4 regions of the Undibacterium sp. Xuan67W genome follow, and region 2 is predicted to be linked to each of the others. Evidence: predicted binding sites of a transcription regulator. Region 2 holds the regulator's gene; each other region holds the start of a gene.
What was found. Region 2 encodes sigma-54, which starts transcription at its own class of promoters, with help from an activator protein. Its sites were predicted from a motif close to TGGCANGNAANCTGCTTT; they were not measured.
Positions count from the first base shown of each region.

Region 1: a site for sigma-54 is predicted at 2,373-2,390, ahead of ACO0LE_RS03675 (TorF family putative porin). Genes of this name have one in related genera too.
Region 3: a site for sigma-54 is predicted at 1,625-1,642, ahead of glnA (type I glutamate--ammonia ligase). Genes of this name have one in related genera too.
Region 4: a site for sigma-54 is predicted at 1,630-1,647, ahead of ACO0LE_RS16945 (CmpA/NrtA family ABC transporter substrate-binding protein). Genes of this name have one in related genera too.

Region 1 is NZ_JBMPPN010000003.1:105,931-110,147, reverse strand. Features, by position in the region: gene ACO0LE_RS03685 (ammonium transporter) at 1-1,170, opposite strand, end outside; gene ACO0LE_RS03680 (P-II family nitrogen regulator) at 1,203-1,541, opposite strand; gene ACO0LE_RS03675 (TorF family putative porin) at 1,569-2,315, opposite strand; gene ACO0LE_RS03670 (accessory factor UbiK family protein) at 2,659-2,901, shown strand; gene ACO0LE_RS03665 (YifB family Mg chelatase-like AAA ATPase) at 2,901-4,217, shown strand, end outside.
Region 2 is NZ_JBMPPN010000011.1:69,023-73,239, reverse strand. Features, by position in the region: gene ACO0LE_RS11690 (MBL fold metallo-hydrolase) at 1-307, shown strand, start outside; gene hpf (ribosome hibernation-promoting factor, HPF/YfiA family) at 617-961, opposite strand; gene ACO0LE_RS11680 (RNA polymerase factor sigma-54) at 1,095-2,585, opposite strand; gene lptB (LPS export ABC transporter ATP-binding protein) at 2,603-3,343, opposite strand; gene lptA (lipopolysaccharide transport periplasmic protein LptA) at 3,345-3,923, opposite strand; gene lptC (LPS export ABC transporter periplasmic protein LptC) at 3,943-4,217, opposite strand, start outside.
Region 3 is NZ_JBMPPN010000005.1:273,090-277,306, forward strand. Features, by position in the region: gene glnA (type I glutamate--ammonia ligase) at 25-1,440, opposite strand; gene ACO0LE_RS07115 (rhodanese-like domain-containing protein) at 1,971-2,432, shown strand; gene ACO0LE_RS07120 (Lrp/AsnC family transcriptional regulator) at 2,549-3,028, opposite strand; gene kynB (arylformamidase) at 3,165-3,818, shown strand; gene kynU (kynureninase) at 3,826-4,217, shown strand, end outside.
Region 4 is NZ_JBMPPN010000022.1:37,088-41,304, forward strand. Features, by position in the region: gene tsaD (tRNA (adenosine(37)-N6)-threonylcarbamoyltransferase complex transferase subunit TsaD) at 1-710, opposite strand, end outside; gene ACO0LE_RS16940 (ANTAR domain-containing response regulator) at 813-1,472, shown strand; gene ACO0LE_RS16945 (CmpA/NrtA family ABC transporter substrate-binding protein) at 1,804-3,081, shown strand; gene ntrB (nitrate ABC transporter permease) at 3,100-4,014, shown strand; gene ACO0LE_RS16955 (ABC transporter ATP-binding protein) at 4,095-4,217, shown strand, end outside.

The sequences.
Region 1 (4,217 bases), on a different contig from region 2:
GACGAATCCGCAAGCCGGAGTAATCGCTACCAGGCCAGCAACAGCGCCGGACGCACCACCAAGCATAGAAGGTTTACCCTTAGACATCCATTCGCCAAATACCCACGAGACAGTCGCTGCAGCAGTTGCCAGTAAGGTATTGACGAACGCCAGAGCAGCTACGTCACCGGCTTCTAAAGCAGAACCCGCATTGAAACCAAACCAGCCCACCCACAATAATGACGCACCAATCATCGTCATTGTCAGTGAGTGTGGTGCCATGGATTCTTTACCGTAGCCAACACGTTTGCCAATCAGGTAAGCGCCGACCAGTCCCGCAACCGCTGCATTGATATGCACAACCGTACCACCGGCGAAGTCCATCGCACCTTTTTGGAACAAGAAGCCCGCTTTAGCGCCTTCAGTAACCGCCGTTGCTGCGTCTTTAATAGCATCAGGACCTGTCCAGAACCAGACCATATGAGCGACTGGCAAATAGCTGAATGTGAACCACAACACCACGAATAACAATACTGCTGTGAACTTAGCACGCTCTGCAAATGCGCCGATAATCAAGCCGCAGGTAATTGCCGCAAAAGTCGCCTGGAATGCCACATAAACAAACTCAGGAATAACGACGCCTTTACTAAATGTTGCTGCAGTAGAGAAGGTCGCCTTTGCCGGATCCCAGATACCGTTCAAGAACAAACGATCAAACGATCCGATGAAACGTCCACCTTCAGTGAAAGCCAGTGAATAACCATAGACGCACCACAAAACAATGATGACGGCAAAAATCATGAACACTTGCATCAGTATAGACAACATATTCTTGGAGCGAACCAAACCGCCATAGAACAGTGCCAAACCAGGAATAGTCATCAAAATAACCAGCAAAGTTGACACCATCATCCAAGCAGTGTCGCCTTTATTTGGCACAGGTGCAGGTGCGGCGGCAGCTGATGCCGCTGCGTCTGCAGTGACCGCTGGAGCAGAAGGTGCAGCCGCAACAGAGGCTACGGCGGATGCTGCTTCTGCAGGCTCAGATGCGGGCGCAACAACAACGGCAGATGCAGCGGATGCGTCTACTTTAGCCGATGCATCATCCGCTGCCATGGCAGATGACGATACAAAACCGACCGACAAAAGCAAGGCACTACTGATTAATGCTTTGCAAAATATTTTCTTCATGTGTGATCTCCCTGTGGATCTTAGAATATCGGTCAGAGTGCTTCGTTGCCGGTTTCGCCGGTACGAATACGCACAACTTGCTGCAAGTCATAAACAAAAATTTTGCCGTCACCTATCTTGCCAGTGCGGGCAGCAGCTTCAATCGCCTCAATAGCGCGATCAACGATTGCATCATCAACCGCTGCTTCAATTTTTGTTTTTGGTAAAAAATCGACCACATATTCCGCACCACGATACAACTCGGTGTGTCCCTTTTGACGACCGAAACCTTTAACCTCAGTCACGGTAATCCCTTGTACACCAATAGCCGACAGTGCTTCACGCACCTCATCGAGCTTAAACGGTTTGATAATGGCAGTAATCAGTTTCATGCTGACCTCGATTAAATAATGCGTTGCTTAAAATGATTTGACCGCGGATAAAATCAGACTAGTTTTCCCCGTAAATTTGCCAGCGGGTGTTACATATAAGGTCTTTTCTGCGTTCGTACCTACTGCAGCCAGACTAAAATTAACCCCTAGATATTCAGTTGTCACACCGATTTTCCAATCAGTGTAAGAGAACGCTGAGCTGTTTTTGATCGTTTGGTGACCAGCATGTAAATTCAAAGTGTAGCCAGGCGTAAATTCAATGTTGGCGCCGACATCCAAGTAACCACTGTTTTTACTATCGATAAAACCAAACAAATTAGTCACGGAGTGCGAATACTTCGCATAAACGGGACCATAACCAACCTGACCATAAATCTCCGTGGTATTCGCATTAGCAAATCCAGGAACATTGCTCAAACCGTTGGATGGGTACACATAAGAGAGTACGCCGACGTCGTATGAAATATCTTTGACGATCTCGCCGCGCTTACCAGCATAGATATCCCATTCAATATCACCGCTACCACCTGCGTCTTTTGTCCATTTAATAGTGGACAACCAAGTACCTGCGTAAAAACCTGTTGGGTTATGCGTATAGTCGGCACCGCCTTGTAAGGCTGGATCCAGACGTGTCTGTGAAATACCGCGGTAACGGTAGTCACTTATTGCACCAATATTGAAACTAACTTCATTGTCTGGCTTCGCATCTTCTGCGTATGCCAAACTGCCTGCTAACGATGCGGCAACTGCTGCGGCGAGTAATAGTTTTTTCATTGCGCGTCCCTCTTTTGGTTAATAAACAGATTAGAAAACATAAATTCCAAGCTGGTATTAGCAGGAGTCGTGCCAACTAGACAAAGCAACGAAATAAAATTCGCCAAAATCTCAATACTCCCGCAGCAAACACTGACAACACCGGACAAAACGGCGTCATGTACGCATTTGATCCAAGGGATGCGCTATCATTCCAATGACGATAAAATGCTTTTTACTACTTAGCAGGCAATTTATTTTAAGTTACACCAATGCGTCGCACCAATTAAATGCAAATCTAAAATAAATCAGCCCACATCGCCGCACCAGTATCGTGCAATTTTTAGTTATTACAAGGATTCCTATGAGTAAGCCTGATTTTTTCAATGAGATTCAATCTAAAATCAATCAGGTTTTAGAGAACTCCCCAGCCAAAGATATAGAAAAAAATGTCAAAGCAATGATGAGCCAAGGCTTCTCCAAGCTCGACCTGGTTACCAGAGAAGAATTTGATATACAGGCACAGGTCCTGGCTAAAACCAGGGCCAAACTAGATGCTCTTGAAGCACGGATTGCGGAATTAGAAACTGCCGCCAAGAGCAAGTAATGTCCTTAGCCGTCCTGAAAAGTCGTGCTCTGACAGGCATGGAAGCGCCGGAAGTTACCGTCGAAGTGCACTTAGCAAACGGTTTACCTGCCTTCACAATTGTTGGACTTCCAGAAACGGAAGTCAAAGAATCCAAGGACAGAGTAAGAGCGGCACTGCAAAACGCGCGCTTCGATTTTCCGGCGAAAAGAATCACTGTCAACCTGGCTCCCGCAGACTTACCAAAAGAATCAGGACGATTTGACCTCCCAATCGCAATCGGCATTTTGGCGGCATCAGGACAAATCCCCGGAGATGCGTTAGATCAATATGAGTTTGCCGGTGAGTTGTCGCTGTCAGGAGAGTTACGCCCTATACGAGGCGCTCTCGCCATGACATTTGCGATCTGCAAAAACTCCCAGAGTCCGCGAGCTTTTATCCTGCCACGGGCAAATGCGGACGAGGCGGCGTTAGTCAGTGAAGCCACTATTTATCCGGCAGATACCCTGTTGCAAGTCTGCGCTCATTTTGCGGGATTTGATGCCGATGCAAAGCTGCAGGCACATCGTGTCAGCACACCGGCACTTCGCCCAGTTTATCCTGACTTTAAAGAAGTCAAAGGTCAGACACAAGCCAAACGAGCGCTGGAAGTTGCCGCCGCTGGCGGTCATAGTGTCATCATGGTGGGGCCTCCGGGTACCGGTAAATCCATGCTGGCTAGCCGCTTTCCGGGGATTTTGCCCGGCATGACGGATCAGGAAGCACTGGAGTCAGCAGCGGTTCAATCGCTGACTAGCGGGTTTACGGTCAATAAATGGAAATTACGTCCTTTTCGCTCGCCGCACCACACTGCGTCCGGAGTTGCCCTGGTTGGCGGCGGCGGAACGCCACGCCCTGGTGAAATTTCATTGGCACATCGAGGTGTCTTGTTCCTTGACGAGTTGCCAGAATTTGATCGCAAAGTTCTGGAAGTATTACGTGAACCCCTTGAATCCGGGCACATCACGATCTCCAGGGCAGCACGGCAAGCTGATTTTCCAGCTAAGTTTCAGCTCATTGCAGCAATGAATCCCTGTCCGTGCGGATTTTTAGGACATCTGAATGGAAAGTGTCGCTGTACTCCGGACAATATCGCACGATATCAAGACAAAATCTCCGGCCCGCTGCTGGACCGGATTGATATGCAAATTCAAGTTGGTGCATTACCGCACCAAGACTTACTGAGACAGGCAGATGGCGAAACGACCGAAATCATTTACGCTCGTGTTGAGGCGGCATTTGAGCGCCAGCTTCAGCGTCAAGGCAAGAGTAATAATTACTTGTCCACCACCGAAATA
Region 2 (4,217 bases):
GGGGGCATCAATGGTAGACGCACGTGATGTCAGTCAACCCATCACGACAAAGGAGGAATTTTTAGATCAGTTACCAGCCATGCGGGGGTTTCATCAACGTTACATGGTGTCAAATAAAGTCTGCCGTTTGTGGGCAAACATGGTCAGAAGTATGGATATTGCGATGATGGTACCGCAGCACGGACGTTATTTCGTCGGGCGAGAAGCAATTCATGCTTTTCTGGACTGGGTAGAGAACCTGCAATGCGGGATCGATTTATTTACCCAGGAACACTATCGGTTTCACGGGCAGAAGTTAGCCGTATAAACAATCTCTATATCATTAGGATTTACGCAAAAACTAAGACCTCTCACCACAGAGACACTGAGAAAATGTAGGAGTAAGCGATTCCATGACATATCGGTTAAAGAGTTTTTAGACGTTAACAAAACCCAATCCGCATATCCCGTGGGGTTTCTGGGGCAAAAAGCTTCTGGAAGCCGCATCCAGCCTGTGGATTCGATGTCGATGGTTATAAGCCACCGTTCGTTTTGTGTACTCAACGTGTATCCAACGAAAAAGGACGCTTGACGCGTCCTTTTTATTGTACCGGCTACGAACACCGGACTTGATGACTCACACCGACGCCGGGTCTGGCAGATGTTTGATGGCGTCGTGCTGATGATCTTGAATTTTGTCTTTGTGTTTGATGACTTGTCTGTCCAGTTTATCGATGAGGAGGTCGATCGCAGCGTAGAGGTCGTGTGCCAGGCTTTCTACGTGGATATCTTTACCACTGATGTGCAGATTGATGTCTGCTTTATGCCGTTTTTCCTTTTCCCGGAGCTTGTCTACCGTCAGAATGACGGCGATATCAATGACTTGATCGAAGTGTCGCCTGATGCGCTCAAGCTTGTTTTGTACATGTTCACGTATTGCAGGAGTTACTTCGAGGTGATGTCCACTGATGGTGAGATTCATACTACGCTCCTATGGTGATGTTACTCGCTATAAATTTCTTCAGCATTTGCTCTGATGCATCGAGCTAAATTATATATAGCAATACAAAACGTAATTTCAAGGCTTAGTTACAAGACTAAATTACAGGTGTTCATTACAAGGATTTGCGCAGGCTTACTGGAGGAATTTTTAGGGCTTCACGGTATTTGGCAACAGTGCGTCGCGCAATGACCATGCCTTGTTCACCCAGCATGTCTGCAATTTTGCTATCAGAGAGTGGGCTTTTCTGGTCTTCTGCTCCTATCAACTGCTTGATGAGTGCACGTATCGCGGTGGAAGATGCTTCTCCCCCCGTTTCCGTCGCGACATGGCTACCGAAGAAATATTTCAACTCAAACATACCATGCGGGGTAAGCATGTATTTCTGAGTCGTTACACGAGAAATAGTACTCTCGTGTAAACCTAGTGTATCAGCAATTTCGCGCAAAACAAGAGGGCGCATCGCAACCGCACCATGGGTGAAAAAATTACGTTGTCTTTCAACTATCGCTTGTGCAACGCGCAAGATGGTATCGAAGCGTTGTCGCATGTTTTTGATCAGCCAGCGCGCCTCCTGCAACTGCGATCCCATCGTCCCGTCACCACGATTTTGTTTCATGATGTTGGCATACATACTATTGACGCGGAGCTTGGGCATGACATCCTGATTCAGCAAAACCTGCCAGCCGTTCGCTGATTTTCTGACAATTACATCAGGGACGACATAGTCTGATGAAGCCGCTGCAAAATCCGCACCTGGCTTAGGATTACACTGGCGAATCACTACCTGCGCCTCGCGCAAATCTTCATCATCACAATTGAGAATTTTTTTCAGTTTATTGAAATCTCGCTGTGCAAACAACGTGATGTGTTCTTCAACAATCTTCAGCGCCAGGCGACGCGTTACGAAGGGAATCTTAGGTAAGCGTTTGATTTGCAGAGCCAGACATTCCGATGGGGTGCGCGCACCAACCCCGGCAGGATCAAAGCTTTGCAGCATCGTTAATGCGAAAGATAATTCCTCTGGTTCTACACATAGTTCAAGTGGCAAACTCGCATGAATTTCATCCAAGGTCTCCATGAGATAACCACTGGGATCCAGCGCATCAATCATCAGTTCAATTAAAGCACGATCACGCGGTTCGCGAATATTCAGCCGCATCTGTTCCAGCAAATGATCGCGCAAACTGGTTTGCGCAGCTTCTAATTGCGGACGTCCATCTTCTTCCTCTGAGGACTTACTGCCTAGCGGCACATCATCAAAGCTCCACTCTTCTTCGTTGGCGCTGGTGCTATCCGCAGATGAAGCAACTTCCGTGTTATCACTGCTGTCAGCAACTGGAGCGGTAGTCTCGGCACCGACTTCCTGTACTGCAAATTCAGATTCTGAATTATTGCTTGTCGTGCTAATTGCGCCATCGGCCAGCAATCGCACTGCATTATCCATGGGGTCATCAACCCGCTCTAACATGGGATTATCAGTTAATAGATTTTCCAGCTCCTGATGTAATTCCAGCGTGGATAACTGCAAAAGACGAATTGATTGCTGCAATTGCGGCGTAAGCGCTAGGTGTTGTGAGGTACGTAGTTGCAGGCTTTGTTTCATCATCATCTCGCTTCCCGCTACATGCGGAAATGCTCTCCCAGATAAACCCTGCGTACGGATTCATTCGTGATGATATCTTCCGGCTTGCCACTCGCCAGCACCGCACCTTGATTGATGATGTAAGCGTGATCGCAAATGCCCAGAGTTTCGCGCACATTATGATCGGTAATCAGCACACCAATACCGCGTTCTTTCAGGAAGCGTACGATGCGCTGAATCTCAATCACCGCAATCGGATCAACACCTGCAAAGGGCTCATCCAGCAACACAAAGCGAGGATTCGTTGCCAGTGCCCGGGCAATTTCTACCCGGCGACGTTCACCGCCAGACAACGAAAGCGCCTGATTCTCACGTATGCCCTCAATCTGCAAATCGGCCAGCAATGTATCCAGACGTTTCTCAATTTCGGCTGAATTCAGAAACTTGCCCTGCTCATCCTTTTGCAACTCCAGCACCGCACGGATATTGTCCTCGACCGTCAGTTTACGAAATACCGATGCCTCTTGCGGCAAATATGATAAGCCGAGAACGGCACGTTGATGGATCGGCAAGCGGGAGATATCCACACCATCCACATTGATCTCACCGGCATCAGAGGGGACCAGTCCGACGATCATATAAAACGATGTGGTTTTGCCCGCACCGTTCGGTCCTAGCAGACCGACAACGTCACCACTCTTTACTTCAAGCGACACATCGCGCACTACCTGGCGCGCACCGTAACGCTTTTGCAAACCTTTGATCAATAAAGTGCTCATCTTATTCTTTGGTTTGCTTATCGGCTTTAGGTTCTAAAATCAAAGTAACACGACCACCGCCAGGGACTTGTTTTCCAGACGAGCTGTTAGTCGCAACGAAGACATCATTGATGCTATCGTAGGAGAGGTATTCGCCCTCCTGTTCCTGGGTTACATTTTTACCGTCCAGATAGCGAATCTTCGCCTTGGAAATAAATTTCACCAACTCGGATCTATCGTCGTATTCAACTCTATCGGCATAGCCGTCAACCCATAAATCAGGGCCACCATCGCGCTTTTGACGGAACGACACACGACCGCCAGCATTGGCATACAGAACCGATGTCTGGTGTCCGTCAGCTGCCTCTGTCACAACGGCACGATCGGCTTTTACCAGCAACGTACCGCGTACCAGAATGACTTCGCCAAGCAGCGTTGAGGTACTTTTTTTCCCGTCTGAAGTCAGGTGTTCAGCGCTGATTGCTGTCTTCTTCAAGCTATCAGCCTTTTCCGCAAATGCTGCAGGTGGCATGAAAAAAATGCCGATCACCAGCATGGCACAATGACTCAGGCATCTCATTTCTTTATATTGAAAGCGCATTATTTGCTCTCCATCGTGATTAGTTAGTTGATGTCCGCTTAGAATGCGGACGATCGATGAGCATGTGAACTTTGCTGAGCAACTGCACTTCCTGTGTCGCATTGTTCGCGATCATGCCAATCGCATGCGTCTCTGATCTTTCTGTGTATAAGGCGACGGCTTTATCCGTCTTCATCGTATTCACATCCGGTAGCAGCAACAGATATTCGGTTTGCAATCGCATGAATTTTGCCGTTGCACTATCGGGGCGCTCTATATTCACGTTGCCATACAAATGAATTTCATCACTCTCTC
Region 3 (4,217 bases), on a different contig from region 2:
CGGATTCTGAATTTTTTTTAAAAATTACAGAGAGTAGTACATATCAAATTCAGCAGGATGTGTCGTCATACGCATGCGCTGTACGTCTTGCATTTTCAGTTCGATGTAGGCATCGATCATGCTGTCGCTGAACACACCGCCGCGTGTCAGGAATTCGCGATCTTTATCCAGCGCTTCCAGAGCTTGTTCCAGAGAATGGCAGACTGTTGGGATCAGTGCATCTTCTTCTGGTGGCAAATGGTACAGATCTTTGGATGCGGCTTCGCCCGGATGAATCTTGTTCTGAACACCGTCCAGACCAGCCATCATCAATGCGGAGAAGCACAGATATGGGTTCGCCAGAGGATCTGGGAAGCGTGCTTCAACACGACGGCCTTTTGGATTCGCAACGTAAGGAATACGGATCGATGCAGAACGGTTTTTAGCAGAGTAAGCCAGTTTTACCGGTGCTTCGTAACCTGGTACCAAACGCTTGTAGGAGTTAGTACCTGGGTTCGTGATCGCATTCAAAGCGCGGGCATGCTTGATGATACCGCCGATGTAGTACAGAGCGAAATCAGACAAACCGGCATAGCCGTCGCCTGCGAACAGGTTTTTGCCATCTTTCCAGATTGACTGATGCACGTGCATACCAGAACCGTTGTCGCCAACGATAGGTTTGGGCATGAAAGTCGCTGTTTTGCCGTAGGTATGCGCCACGTTCCAGACAACGTATTTCAGGTTTTGTGTCCAGTCGGCGCGCTCTACCAGCGTAGAGAACTTGGTACCGATTTCGTTTTGACCTGCACCAGCTACTTCATGGTGATGCACTTCGACCGGAATACCCAGAGATTCCAGTATCAGGCACATTTCAGAACGCATGTCCTGGAAGCTGTCGACCGGAGGAACCGGGAAATAGCCGCCTTTAACGGTTGGACGATGGCCAGTATTGCCGCCTTCGAGTTTTTCGCCTGTTGTCCAGGATGCTTCTTCAGAGTCGATCTTTACGAAGCAGCCAGACATATCGATTTTCCAGCGTACGCTGTCAAAAATGAAGAATTCTGGTTCTGGACCGAAGTAAGCGGTATCGCCAATGCCTGAGGATTTCAGATACGCTTCTGCACGTTTGGCGATGGAACGTGGATCACGGTCGTACCCTTTGCCGTCGGCCGGTTCGATCACGTCGCACTGCATGAACAGTGTGGTTTCTTCCATGAATGGATCGATATTGGCGGTATTTGGATCTGGGATCAGCAACATGTCAGATGCTTCAATGCCCTTCCAGCCAGCGATAGACGAGCCGTCAAATGCGTGGCCAGATTCGAATTTATCCATACCGAACTGGGAAACTGGAACAGTCACGTGCTGTTCTTTGCCTCGGGTATCAGCAAAGCGGAAATCAACGAATTTAACTTCGTTGTCTTTCGCCATTTTCAAGACTTCTGCGGCTGTCATTGCCATGTGAAACTCCTCAAATAGAGCTAAAAATAAATTCGTAAGATGCTGAGCGGTCTGCTAACCAACTTAGCTCTGAACCTGTGAATCCAAGCTGATCTTCATGCCCTGCCTGTCTTTATCTGACGTTCAGGACAAAAAATCGCATAACTATAGTACACCAAGCTATTAGCAAAACTCACCGGGGATAATAGCAGAATCCATGCCATCTTCTTCACAATCGCAAAGTTCGGAGTAAAAGTGCTAAACCTCTGTTTTCTAGACACTTTTCAATTTAATGGGACAGTGCGTCAAAAAATCACAAAGCGAGCAAATGCACCATTTCTATGCAAATTCACCTTATCGCACCAAATTGATGCAATTCATGAAAAATACTGTGTTATTGGTCTTTTTTGGTGCATTTGGTTTTAATGCGGAACAACCATTCGCATAGGCGGAGAGAGAATAAAATACCTCTTTGTGCCAGATTCCGCAGCTGGATATTGTGGGTATCATGCATAATCAATCGACTCACATTCACCAATCAACATTTTATTATGACAACTCAACTCATCGCTATTGCCCGTCAACGCGCTCAGGAACAAGGTCTGCCTTATGCGGGTGCTGTGACGCCGCAAGAAGCGCTTTCCTTATTACAAACGGGCACTGGTGTGGTACTGATAGATGTCCGCACCAATGCGGAACGCGATTGGGTGGGGCGAGTGGTATTGCCTGAAACACAGCACAAAGCGGTGCAATGGAGCACTTATCCCGGCGGCATACCCAACCCAGACTTTATGTCCGAATTACACGCCGTAGTTCCTGATACGACAGCTACCTTATTGTTTCTATGCCGCTCTGGCGTCCGCTCCAGACATGCTGCCAAGCTCGCAACGGAGCATGGCTACACCGCCTGCTTTGACATTCTGGAAGGGTTTGAGGGGGATAAAGATGCTGATGGCCATCGTAAATCCATCGGCGGCTGGTGCCAAAAAAATCTTCCATGGGCTGGAGCCTAATTCAGGTTTGGCTGGGATTATGGTGTGGATTGTGATTTGACGTGTAATCGGGCATACAGCTCAATCGCAACACCGGTACCACTTTGTGGATTCTGTCCCACTCCCCCACCTTCAAATTACTTATCAGATTGCAGCAAACCTATAGCGATCTCATTCGTATCTTTCAAGGTCTGCAATACGATATTGGAGCGAATATCCAGAACGCCGGTCGTCTTGTATAAACGCTCAAGCACGAACGAGGAGTAGTGTTTCAAATTGCGCGCTTTCACCCGCAATAAATAATTTGCATCACCAGTAATAATGTAAGAGCCGACAACCTCAGGCCAACTTTGCAGTGCGGCTGAAAAATTCTCATGCCATTGCTCGACATCGCGCCGCATGGTCACCTGCACAAAGGCATCAACTTCCAGACCCAGCGCTATCGCATCGAGTACCGCGCTGTAGCGACTAATAATGCCGGCATCTTCCAGCATCCTGACCCGTCTCAGGCAAGACGACGGCGACAAAAATACCTTGTCTGCCAGATCCTGATTACTGATACGCCCTTCACTCTGCAGGAGGTGCAAAATCTTAATATCGGTCGCGTCTAATTGCATTTCACATATTCCATCAATAATTGTAAATTTATTCGCAGTTTATTCTACAAAAATACAATTATCTATTGCAATTTGCAAGAACTCATCATCCCTTTCAGAATAAAATTATTCTTATCAACAGCACCGAGGAAATCTCATGTCCGCCACCGAAGCAAGGCCCGATTCACACATCTGGGACATCACACCAACCATGCGAAGCGGGATGCCGGTCTGGCCTGGCGACACGGCGTATGCGTCCGATACCACCTGGCAAATTGAAGATGGCTGCCCGGTCAAAGTCAGCAAAATCAGCATGTCCACCCATACCGGCGCGCATTGTGATGCGCCATCGCATTACGATGCGTCGGGTGTCGCGATCGATCAGGTCGATCTGACGACGTATGTCGGCACCTGCCGCGTGATCCATTGCATAGGCCGAACGACAGTGGAGCCTGAACATATTGCTGCCCAGTTAAACGGGACACCAGTACGCGTTCTGTTGCGCACTTATTTCAGAGCACCGCAAAATCAGTGGGACGATCATTTCCCGCACATTGCACCCGCGACCATTGCCTTGCTGGCGACCCATGGTGTGCGCCTGATCGGTATCGACAGTCCCTCACTCGATCCGCAAACCTCTAAAACCATGGATTGCCACTGGGCTGTCAAACAGCATCAGATGGCAATACTCGAGGGTATTGTGCTGGATGACATCAGCGCTGGCGATTACGAATTAATTGCCCTGCCGCTGAAACTCGCCGGACTCGATGCCAGCCCGGTACGCGCCATTCTCCGTTCACTTCCACTTTGATTTTTCTATGACCACCATTGATCGCCAACACTGCCTGAATCTCGATGCACAAGATGCACTGGCCGGACTAAGACAAGAATTCGATTTGCCTGACAGTGTGATTTATCTTGACGGCAATTCACTCGGTGCCATGCCAAAATCTTCAGCAAGCCGCGCCCAGCAAGTGATACGTCAGGAATGGGGGACGGATCTGATTAAAAGCTGGAATAGCGCGGGCTGGTTTGATCTGCCGTCACGATTGGGGAATCTGCTCGCCCCCCTGATCGGCGCACGCCAGAATGAAGTCGTCGTCACCGATTCGACGTCGATTAACTTATTCAAGGCGATCGCGGCGGCTCTGCATATTCAGTCCAGTCATCCTTCCAGTGCAGAACGAAAAGTGATCGTCACGGAGCGCAG
Region 4 (4,217 bases), on a different contig from region 2:
ATGTTCGCCTTATCCTGTTCGCAGATATTTACCGGATGAGTTTTTACAACGGTAAGCACGGCCGTTTTTAAACCAGAAAAACTGAAGTTCAGATCCTTGGAATGCAACATGGGACGCGGAAACTTATAAGCAAGCGGATCACCGAACTCTGCCAGACGTGAGATCGCAGGCCCTCCCGGATATGACAGACCTAAGAGTTTAGCGGACTTATCAAACGCTTCGCCGGCAGCGTCGTCAAGAGTTTCTCCTAACAATTGATACTGACCAACGCCATCAACGCGCATGAGTTGCGTATGACCGCCGGACACCAATAGGGCGATGAATGGAAATGCCGGTGGCTTGCTTGCTAATAAAGGAGAAAGCAAATGACCTTCGAGATGATGAATGCCCAACACGGGCTTATCTAGCGCCAGGCCTAATCCGCAGGCTACAGAAGCACCGACAAGTAAAGCGCCTGCCAGGCCTGGTCCTTGTGTATAAGCAATCGCATCAATCGCGGTGCGCGGCAATTGTGCTTTGTCCAGCACTTCTTCCAATAAAGGAATTGCTCGCCGTATGTGATCGCGTGAGGCCAGTTCCGGTACTACCCCACCGTATTCTTGATGCATGGCGATTTGCGAGTGCAAGGCATGTGCCAACAGACCCTGTTCAGTGTCATATAAAGCAAGACCGGTTTCATCGCAGGAAGATTCAAGACCAAGAACTATCATTGTGTTTTCTAGAGGCAGATGCCAGAGTGGAGCGATTCTTGCATGTGAATGTAACATGCAAGTACGTAAAAGCAGGATTATAGCGATAACAAGTGGAGTTGGATGAGTAAGCCGAACAATCAGAAGTCAATTGCCTTGTCATCAAGTTTGAAAATCGTCGTGGTCAACACGGTGGTATCACATGAAGACGAGCAGGAAGAGAATGCTCAAGCGCAGCTGGAGCGTTCTCGTGCTTTGCGTATTGGATTGCTCCAGGCCGGATATAACATCATCGCATCGATTCCAGGCGACTTCTACATGATAGAGCGTATCGCACAGTTACAACCGGACATGATCATTATCGATGCTGAGTCTGACTCTCGCGATGTACTGGAGCATATGGTTCTGGCTACTCGTGATGCCCCAAGACCTATCGTTTTATTTACGGAAGATGCGAATCAATCCAATATGGCCGCTGCGATGGAAGCTGGAGTCTCCGCTTATGTCGTTGCAGGTCTGCAAGCAGAGCGAATTAAGCCTGTACTGGATGTCGCCATGGCACGATTTAATGCAGATCAAAAATTACGCTCAGAACTTTCGGATACCAAAGCCAAGCTGGCCGAGCGCAAAACGATTGAGAGAGCGAAAGGCCTGTTGATGGAGCGCTATCACTTGTCCGAAAACGAGGCATATCAAAAACTACGTAAGCAAGCGATGGAAAAGAACTTGAAATTAGTTGATCTTGCACAGCGTATGCTCGATGTTGCTGATTTGCTCGGGTAATTTGTACGGCCCAAATGATGCCTTGTACCTCAGGGAACAAGATGTATGCCGCGCAAAATTAGTGCGGCGCACAATTCGAGTGCGATTCTGGCGGGTGATTTTGTGCATCTTCTTGTTGAAAAGATATTTTTCAACCTATTCGGTCATAAAAACTACATGGCACGCAGTTTGCATTGGCCAATGTATGCGCCAACGATGGCGTAATTGTGGATCAGGCTAACGGCGGTCGATTCGCATCAGACAAAGGTGTCTCTCCATGCAAGCTTCTTGTTTGCTGGACAGGCGCCTTTTTTTTGTCCCGAATTTTTTTGGCTGGAGTTCAACTATGTCGATGCACGAAATAACACCTAACAACGAAGGCGATCATGATGACAATGCAATTAATCTTAAGCGTCGCAGTATCGTGCAAAGCGCCAGTCTATTTGCAGGAGCAAGTGCAATGGGATTAGCGACTGGTGGTGTGTGGGCAGCAGGTTCAGATAAGCCGGAGAAGGAAGAAGTTCGCATTGGCTTCATCCCGCTGACAGATTGCGCGTCTGTCGTGATGGCCTCCGTGCTTGGTTTCGACAAAAAGTACGGCATCAAAATCGTACCTACCAAAGAATCATCCTGGGCGAGCGTACGCGATAAGTTAGTCAACGGCGAACTCGACGCAGCACACTGCTTATACGGCTTGCTGTACGGCGTGCAAATGGGTGTCAGCGGATCCAAGAAGGATATGAATATCCTGATGACGCTGAATAATAATGGACAAGCGATTACCTTATCCAAAAAGCTGGCAGAAAAAGGCGCGGTAGATGGCGCCGGTCTCGCCAAGCTCATGCAAACAGACAAACGCGAATACACTTTTGCGCAGACTTTCCCTACCGGTACACATGCTATGTGGCTGTATTACTGGATGGCAGCGCATGGCATCAATCCAATGAAAGACGCTAAAGTCATCACCGTCCCGCCACCGCAAATGGTCGCGAATATGCGGGTCGGCAATATGGATGGCTATTGCGTCGGCGAACCCTGGAATCATCGTGCGATTGCCGACGGTATTGGTATTACTGCCGCCACAACACAAGACATCTGGAAAGATCATCCAGAAAAAGTATTGGGTACGACTGCCGAGTTTGTACAGAAATATCCGAATACAGCCAGGGCCATGACGGCGGCGATTCTTGAAGCCAGTCGCTGGATTGATGCATCGCTGTTGAACAAAAATAAAATGGCTGAAACGATTGCTGATAAATCCTATGTCAATACCTCGGTGGATGTCATTAATCAGCGGATTCTCGGCCGCTACCAAAATGGATTGGGTAAGACCTGGGATGATCCTAACTACATGAAATTCTTCAACGACGGCGCAGTGAATTTCCCCTATCTGTCTGACGGTATGTGGTTCCTGACTCAGCACAAACGCTGGGGTTTGCTGAAAGTGGATCCAGATTATCTGGCCGTCGCTAAATCTGTGAACCGTATTGATATCTACAAAGATGCAGCGGCAATGGCAAAAGTCAATGTTCCTAAAGACCCGATGCGCAGCAGTAAATTGATGGACGGTACCGTATGGGATGGTAAAAATCCGGCGGCCTACGCAGCATCCTTCAAGATCAAAGCCTAAGGAATCGTGATGAATACCATGGTGCGGGGCGTCATAAGAGAGCCGGTCAAAGCGGTAGCTGATAATACAGGAGAACGGTCTACTTCCTCTGCTATTCCTGAGGTAATAGCAACAACAGCTACGACAAAAAATAAGGAGCTGAAATTGAAGCGTTCTATACGACCGTTTTTGTTGAGTGTTTTACCGCCGATATTTGGTATCAGCTTGCTAGTGCTGATCTGGGAAATTATCGCATTCAAAAATTCATCCTTTCCTTCTCCCTGGGTGACCTTGCAAGAAGCGATCAATGTATTTTCTGATCCCTTTTACCAAAAAGGACCGAACGACCAAGGCATAGGCTGGAATATTTATGCATCGCTGAAACGGGTGGCAGTTGGTTTTGGACTAGCTGCTGCAGTGGGGATTCCGCTAGGGTTCATGATAGGTCGGTTTCGCTTTTTGTCCGGCATGTTTAATCCCATTATCAGCTTGCTGAAACCGGTCTCGCCATTAGCCTGGTTGCCGATTGGCTTGCTGGTATTCAAGTCGGCCCATCCCGCCGCGATCTGGTCGATCTTTATTTGCTCTATTTGGCCGATGGTGATCAACACGGCGATCGGTGTGCAGCGCGTACCGCAAGATTACATGAACGTGGCACGTGTATTGAATTTATCTGAATGGAAAATCGTCACGAAGATTTTATTTCCCTCGGTCCTGCCTTACATGTTGACGGGCGTGCGTCTGGCGATCGGTACCGCGTGGTTAGTGATCGTCGCAGCCGAGATGCTGACAGGTGGTGTCGGAATTGGATTTTGGGTATGGGACGAATGGAATAATTTAAATGTTCCTCACATCATCATAGCCATTATCGTCATCGGTTTAGTTGGTTTGATTCTGGAACAAATTCTGGTCGCAATTGCCCGCGCCTTCACTTATGAAGAGGTATCGTCATGAACCCATCTGAGACTGTTATTGATGTATCGTCCAAAGATCCGGCAGGCGATCAGAAGTATATCGAGATCAATCAGGTCGAGATGATGTTCAACACCAAGAAGGGGAGTTTTCATGCTCTGCGCGATATCAATCTCAAAGTGCGTAAAGGTGAATTCATTACGCTGATTGGTCACTCCGGTTGCGGCAAGTCAACTTTGCTGAAT